2 regions of the Hymenobacter cellulosivorans genome follow, and region 1 is predicted to be linked to the other one. Evidence: riboswitches for the same ligand, from Rfam matches in the RefSeq annotation. Region 1 holds a riboswitch; the other holds the start of a gene.
What was found. A riboswitch is a leader RNA that binds a small molecule or an ion and turns the genes downstream of it on or off. The one in region 1 is predicted to bind cobalamin.

Region 1 (3,696 bases):
CCGGGTGCTGCTCAAGACCTCACCAATGCTGGACATCGAGCAGGCCTTGCTGGAGCTCAAGCAAGTGCGCCGCCTGTGGGTTGTGGCCGTGGATAACGAGTGCAAGGAAGTCCTGTACGAGCTGGGCCCCGAGCCAGCCGTGGATCCGGAGCGCTACACGGTAAATCTGCTGCGCAATGGTCAGCAGCAGGAGTTCCGGCTCAACAAGGCCCGCGAAACCCGCGCTATTGCCCGCTATGCCGAAGCCCAAGGGTATCTGTACGAGCCCAACGTAGCGGTACTCAAGGCCGGCGGCTTCAAAAGCGTGGGCACTGCCTTCGAGCTACTCAAACTGGGCCAGCACAGCCACCTCTACACTTCCGACACGCTGCGCTCCGACTTCCCCGGCCGGATTTTCCGCATCGTGGCGACCGAGCGCTACGACCGGGACGTGTTGCGGGCCCATCTAGGACCCGAAGCCCGGGCCCACGTCACGACCCGCAACTTCCCCGACACCGTAGCTGATTTCCGCCAGCGCACCGGCATTCGGGAAGGCGGCAACTTATACATGTTTGCCACCACGGACCTGCAGGGTAAGCTGGTCGTGCTGGTGTGTGAGAAGCTGACGGTTTAGTGGGCTAATGCACACTCGTGTCCTTGCAAGGCACGAAGCAATCCGTCTTCGACTAGCTACAAACGCTCTTTTACCAAAAAGCCCTTTACTCCATCTGGAGTAAAGGGCTTTTCACTTCAGGACGCTCCGCAGAGGACGGATTGCTTCAGCCTTTGGCTTCGCAAGGACATAGAGCTTCAGTTCTCATATCCTCCACATTAGCGCCTGAGTACCTTATTTAGCCGGACTGGTCCAGGGGCTGCCTTTGAGGCGGAAGCGCCAGGGCAAGGCGGCATCGAGGCCGGCGTAGTCGATGCCGACGCGGGGGCTGGCGACGATTAGGTCCTCGCTGACGGGCTCTTGATGGTCTTCCATCCAGATCAGGTCGCCAGTCAGGTCGGTGCCGTAGTGCTTGGTGGTGATGCCCAGGGCCTGAGTGAGCAGGCCGGGCCCCCCGGTCAGGTTGCGGGCCGACTTCGTGAGGCCGCGGCGCAACAGCATTTCGGGAATGCCTTCGGTAGGCTCTAGGCCCCGGATGAGGACGGCATCGGCCTTGCCAGTTGCGTTGGTAATGATGTTGAAGAGTACATAGCGGCCGTAAATCAGGTACGTGTAGGCCACGCCGCCGGCCTCGTACATTACCTTAGTGCGGGCCGTGTAACGGCCCAAATGAGAATGGCAGGCCTGGTCGTTGATATGGGCATAGGCCTCCGTTTCGACGATCCGGCCGCCGGTAAGCACGCCGTCAATGTTGCTGAAAAGATATTTTCCGAGTAAGTCGCGGGCAATCTGGACTACGTCGGGGCGCTGGTAAAAGGCAAGGGGAAGCTTGGGCATAAACAGGCGGGAGAAAAAGCGTTTGAAAGCCAAACGGCTGCCAGAGCCGAACGTTTGCCCGCGGCATACGAAAAACGCCTTATCTTTGCCCCGTTATAGGTGGCCAAACCCCGATTGGGGGGCGCGGCTGAAAAGGGAATCCGGTTCAACTCCGGAGCTGTCCCCGCAACTGTACGCTTCGAGTATTGGTAGGCCCATCCTCGCCACTGTTTCACCGAAGGCTGTTTTACGGCCTGAGAAATGGGAAGGCGGCCTACCGGGAGCAAGCCAGGAGACCTGCCTATACAAATACAGTGTTCAGCGCTTTCGGGTGAAAGGCGGAGAATGATGACAGTGGCGGCCTCGGCCGTTGATTTCCCTGTTTTCAGCCTCGGCTTCTGGTTGGCTTTTCCTCGCGGAAACAGGCCGGCAAGAAGTTTTGAACCGAATTTTCCTAAACCGGAAATTTGGTTCGGATGATTGGTTTTTACCGTTTCCGGTGGTTCGGGCCACCTTCGTTACTTGCTTTGGCAGCCGGCTTGGCTAAGCCAACGGCAGGGCGTGCCCAGCAGCTGCCCGCCGACTCGGTACGGCAGATTCAGCAGGTACAGCAGCTGCCCACGGTCCGGATTCAGGCCGGGCTGCCCAGCCGCTATGCCGTCGGTAGCCGCACGCTCACCCTTGACTCGGTAGCCCTGGCCCAGTACCGCAGCGGCACCGTGGCCGATGTATTGTCGGCCCGCACGCCCCTTTATATTAAGAACTACGGACCGGGGCAGCTGTCCTCTATTTCGATTCGGGGTACCTCGGCCCGTCACACCGCTGTGCTCTGGAACGGGCTCAATATCAGCCTGCCATCCTTGGGCGAGTCAGATTTTGCCTTGCTGCCCAACAGCGGTGCTACCCAGGTACAGGTACAGCACGGCCCGGCCAGCGCCTTGTATGGCAGCAGCGCCATTGGCGGCACCGTGCTACTTTCTTCACCGGCCCGGTGGAATACCGGTCCGCGGGCGTCGGTCCAAACGGAGCTGGGCAGCTTTGGCTTGCAGGCCAACAGCCTGGAAGGGGGCTTCAGCAATGCCCGCGTAGCGGTGCGCACCAGTGCCTCCCAACGCTCGGCCCAGAACGACTTTCCGTTTGAGGTGCGCGAAGCCAGCGGCATGGTACGGCACCGCCAGGAAAATTCCGCCTTCCGCCAGTGGAGTCTGGCCCAGGATGTGCAGCTGCGCACCGGACAGCACAGTGAGTGGCAGGCCGCCGCCTGGCTGACCGATGCTGACCGGCAGATTCAGCCCTCAATGGGCTCGGCCAACACCCACGCCCGGCAGCGCGACCAAAGCCGCCGCCTGCTGGCCGGCTACCACCACGTAGCGGCGCGTCACGAGACGGGGGTGCGGGTGGCATGGTTTGAAGACGTGCTCAACTACCGCTCCGACGACGTGACCAGCAATTCCCGGGTGCAGACCACCCAGGCGCAGGCGGACCACACCTTTACGTTTCGGCCCAACGCGAGTCTGCGCGTGGGCGCAGAAGCCCAGCACTTCAGCGGGCGGGTAGATGGCTACCAGCAGTCCATTGACGAAAACCGCTACGCCGGCTTTGTCCTGCTGCGCTACGACCCGCGGCCCACGCTGCATCTGACGGCCAACTTGCGCCAAGCCTTGCTGCCGGGCCGACGGGCTCCCCTCACTCCGACTCTGGGCGCGAAGTGGCAATTCTGGCAAACCACCACCCAGATGCTGTCCGTGAAGGCCAACGCCTCGCGCAGTTATCGGGCTCCCACGCTCAACGAGCGGTTCTGGCCCACCGGCGACCCAAACCTGGCACCCGAATCGGGGCTGGGCTACGAGGGCGGACTGACCCACGAGTGGAAACCCCAGGAAGGCTTGGCCCTACAGAGTGAACTGACCGGCTACCATCAGCTCGTGGATAACTGGGTGCAGTGGCTGCCCGACCGCCTGGGCCGCTACACACCCAAAAATCTGCGTCAGGTGCGGGCCCAGGGAGTAGAGGCTGGGACACATTTGCGCTGGACTCACCTGCGCTACCAGCTGCGGGCCGGGGTAGAATACGCCTACACCCAATCGAGGAAAGTGCGCGGCTACAACGACGACCCTGACCCGGTAAACCAGCAGCTGGCCTACGTACCCCTGCACGCGGCAGCATTCAGCACCGACCACAGCTGGCGGCGCTGGGTACTTTCTACGGTTCTGACCTATACCGGTACCCGCTTTATCGACGCCACGGGCAGCAACAAGCTGCCGGGCTATACCCTACTCAATGCCACG
Region 2 (3,696 bases), 1.9 Mb from region 1:
AGCCCTGTAGTTTCGGGGTGCTGCAGCGTGGCCGGGTCGCGGGGGATGCGCACCGGGGCCGAGGTGCGGCTTTCCACGCCCACAATCTGGGCCGCGTTGGTGGCGTAGCCGGGAATCTTGCGGCCGAAGTTCTCGAAGCCCTGCCGCAGCCGGGCCGCCAAGCCTTTGCCCAGCACCTGCTCCATGTTCACCGACACCAGGCCGGGCTGGTAGGAAGTCTCCAGCAGTTCGGGTGAGACTTTGCCTTTCAAGAAGTCGCCCAGGCGTTGGGCCGGGGCTAGTTGGGTGTTGCCGGCCAGGGCACAGGCTCGCTGCTCGATTTCCTGCTGCAGCTGCAGGCCGGCCAGGGCCCCGTAGCGCTTCAGATCCATGTCTTCGAGCTCAATGGCCGTCACGATGCCGGAGTTGGCAAAGCGGGAGTCGCGGCGGCTGGGGCTCATGCCGTTCACCACCACCTCGCCGGGGGCCGTAGCGGCGGGCACGATAAAGCCGCCGGGGCACATGCAAAACGAAAACACGCCCCGCTGCTTGCCCTGCCACTGGGTTTGGTGCACTAGCGAGTACGAGGCGGCCGGCAATGGACCCCGGTCGGAGCGGCGGTACTGGGCCTGGTCGATGAGCTCCTGCTGGTGCTCCACGCGCACACCCAGCGCAAACGGCTTGGCCTCGATGCGAACCCCACGCTTATGCAGCAGCTCGTAAATATCCCGGGCCGAGTGACCAGTAGCCAGAATCACGGCATCGGCTTCCAGGGCTTCCCCGGCGGCCGTTACTACCCCGCGCAGGTGCTGGCCTTCCAGAATCAAATCCGTGACACGGGTGTCGAAGCGCACTTCCCCGCCGGCCTGCCGGATGGACTCGCGCAGGGCCGCCACCACGTTGGGCAGCTTGTTGGTACCAATGTGGGGGTGGGCATCGACCATGATTTCGGGCGTGGCCCCGTGCTGCACCAGCAGCTTGAGAATACGCTGAATGTCGCCGCGCTTGGTAGAGCGGGTGTAGAGCTTACCGTCGGAGTAGGTGCCGGCCCCGCCTTCGCCAAAGCAGTAGTTGGAGTCGGGGTTTACGACGTGCTCCTTGTTCAGGGCGGCCAAGTCGCGGCGGCGGGTGCGCACGTCCTTGCCTCGCTCCAGCACGATGGGCTTCATTCCCAGCTCAATGGCTCGCAGGGCGGCAAACAAGCCAGCCGGACCGGCGCCCACGATAAGCACCGAACGGCGCGCCTGGCTCACATCCGGGTATTGAAACCAAGGGCCAAATAAATCGGTGGGTGGGGCCGTGCGCCAGATGTCGGCCCGCAGGCGCACCAGAGGCTGCCGGCCCCGGGCGTCGATGCTGCGCTTACGCAGGTGGACAAAGTCGGCCTCGCCGGGCTCCAGGCCCGCGGCGGCCAGCAGGGCGCGGTAGCGCGCATACTCGTCGTAGGCCACTTCCGGGGGAAGCAGGGCCTCAATTTCTTGTTTTTCGGACATAACGGGTGAAAGGTGTTTAGCCTTTAGACCTAGCAAAAGGTGTTTTTTGAACCGCAAAGATACGCAAGCGGGGTGGTAGCTTGGGAATGCAGTGGTAAATAGAACGTCCTATCGACCAGCGGGAGACATCTTGCGGGCTGCTGCTGGATTAGTATACTCAACTAAACACGCGAGATGTCTCCCGCTGGTCGATAGGACGGTTTACTCTGCCACCACGACCGCCTCGGGCAGGATGCGTACGGGGCGCTTTTCGTTGTCGATGGCTACGAAGGTAAACGTACCCGTCACGGCTTTAATTCGCTCTTCGGAGTACATTTGCTCCACAAATAAGTCCACGCGCACCTGCAGGCTGGTGTTACCCACGCGCACCACGTTGCCGATCAGCTCGACGAGGGTACCGCCGGGAATGGGGTGGGTAAAATCGACCTTGTCGGAAGACACGGTCACCATTTTGAGGCGCGAAAAGCGGGTGGCGCAGATAAAGGCTACTTCGTCCATCATGTGGAGTGTGGCCCCGCCAAAGAGCGTGTCGTAGTGGTTGGTGGTGTTGGGAAATACCGCTTTGAAAATACGCGTTTCGGCGCGGGCAATTTTCTCGTCGAGCGTGAGCATAGGACTGGGAAAAAGAGGAAAAGAAAGGTCCTGCAGCCGATTTCGGGCCGCCCGCGCACCAAGAGAAAAGTCGAGAAAAGCCGGATTCGGACGCGGCCAGACGCAGCAAAATGCCCGGCCGGCCCCCGAAATCCACCAGTACCCGACAAGAGCCCATAGCGCGAGGGCAGTCTTATCCATGCGGCGCAAGGCAGGTCTCCTGACTTATACCAGTTTTCACGGCCCTTCTCAAACCGGCGCAGCGGCCGGCTCAATGGGCGGGAATTGGGGGTGAAAACCAACTCGGTACTTACAGTAGCGCGTCTGTCCGGGATTTGCACCCGGTTCCCTATTAATTCCGGTATTACCCGGAAACCTTGCGGCCGTCTGATTGAAATCAAACCAAGAACAACGCCGGCAAAGGTAGGAGTTTGTCGGTAGCCCCCTACCTTGGCTACAGCTCCGAACCCCGTAAAGCGGCGGCCTCGGCCCGTTTTGTAGGCTGCTGCGGAAGGTTTATAAGGCTGTAGTCCACTTTATTCTGCTCCGATTTCCTGTCCCTATATGTCTGCCTCTCTGCCCGTCCCGCCACCTGCCCGCACCATGGCTTCCCGCATCCGGTCCATTGTCAGCGGCTCCATCGGCAATTTGGTGGAGTGGTACGACTGGTACGTGTACTCGGCCTTTTCCCTGTATTTCGCCCCGGCGTTCTTCCCCAAAGGCAACCTGACGGCCCAGCTGCTCAACTCGGCTGCCGTGTTTGCCGTGGGTTTTCTGATGCGCCCTTTGGGCGGCTGGCTTATGGGCGCCTACGCCGACCGGCACGGCCGCAAAGCCGCCCTGGTCGTGTCGGTGCTGCTTATGTGCGGGGGCTCGTTGCTGATTGCCCTCACGCCCGGCTACGAACAAATTGGGGTGGCGGCGCCGGTCTTGCTGGTGCTGGCCCGCCTGCTGCAGGGCCTGAGCGTGGGCGGGGAGTACGGCACCTCGGCCACGTACCTGAGCGAAATGGCTGACCGCCAAAACCGGGGCTTTTTCTCCAGCTTCCAGTACGTGACCTTGCTGGGCGGGCAGCTGCTGGCCTTGTCGGTGCAACTAGGGCTGCAGCAGGGCCTAAGTGAGGCGCAGATGTATAGTTGGGGCTGGCGGGTACCGTTCGTAATAGGCGCGGCGGCAGCCCTGGTGGCGCTGTATCTGCGCCGCCACATGGATGAAACCGACTCGTTTGTAACCCAGGAACAAAACGTCCAAACCCAGGAGCCCAGCAAGCTGGAGCTGCTGCTGCGCTACCCCAAGGAAATCCTGACCGTAGTGGGCCTCACCTTAGGCGGCACTATCGTGTTTTACACCTTTACCACCTACGCCCAGAAGTTTCTGGTCAACACGGCCGGTTTCAGCAAGGCCCAGGCGTCCTGGATTTCCTTTCTCACGCTGGGCATTGCTTTGGTGCTGCAACCCTTGTTCGGGGCCTTGTCGGATAGGGTAGGGCGGCGGCCGGTGCTGCTGTTTTTCGGCGTCGGCGCCACGCTCGGAACCGTGCCCCTGATGACCTTGCTGGGTCGGGCCGATAGCCAGTGGGCCGCCCTAAGCTTATTGGCTGTAGCCATGCTGATTATGAGCGGCTATACCTCCA

Region 2: it holds a riboswitch for cobalamin, as region 1 does, so the genes downstream of both, MUN80_RS18710 (acyl-CoA thioesterase) here and MUN80_RS01185 (TonB-dependent receptor) in region 1, are expected to answer to the same signal.

What each region holds. Positions count from the first base shown of each region.
Region 1 is NZ_CP095049.1:245,460-249,155, forward strand. Features, by position in the region: gene MUN80_RS01175 (class I SAM-dependent methyltransferase) at 1-613, shown strand, start outside; gene MUN80_RS01180 (DNA-3-methyladenine glycosylase) at 827-1,429, opposite strand; cobalamin riboswitch at 1,510-1,727, shown strand; gene MUN80_RS01185 (TonB-dependent receptor) at 1,948-3,696, shown strand, end outside.
Region 2 is NZ_CP095049.1:4,413,938-4,417,633, reverse strand. Features, by position in the region: gene MUN80_RS18715 (NAD(P)/FAD-dependent oxidoreductase) at 1-1,472, opposite strand, end outside; gene MUN80_RS18710 (acyl-CoA thioesterase) at 1,674-2,084, opposite strand; cobalamin riboswitch at 2,257-2,458, opposite strand; gene MUN80_RS18705 (MFS transporter) at 2,628-3,696, shown strand, end outside.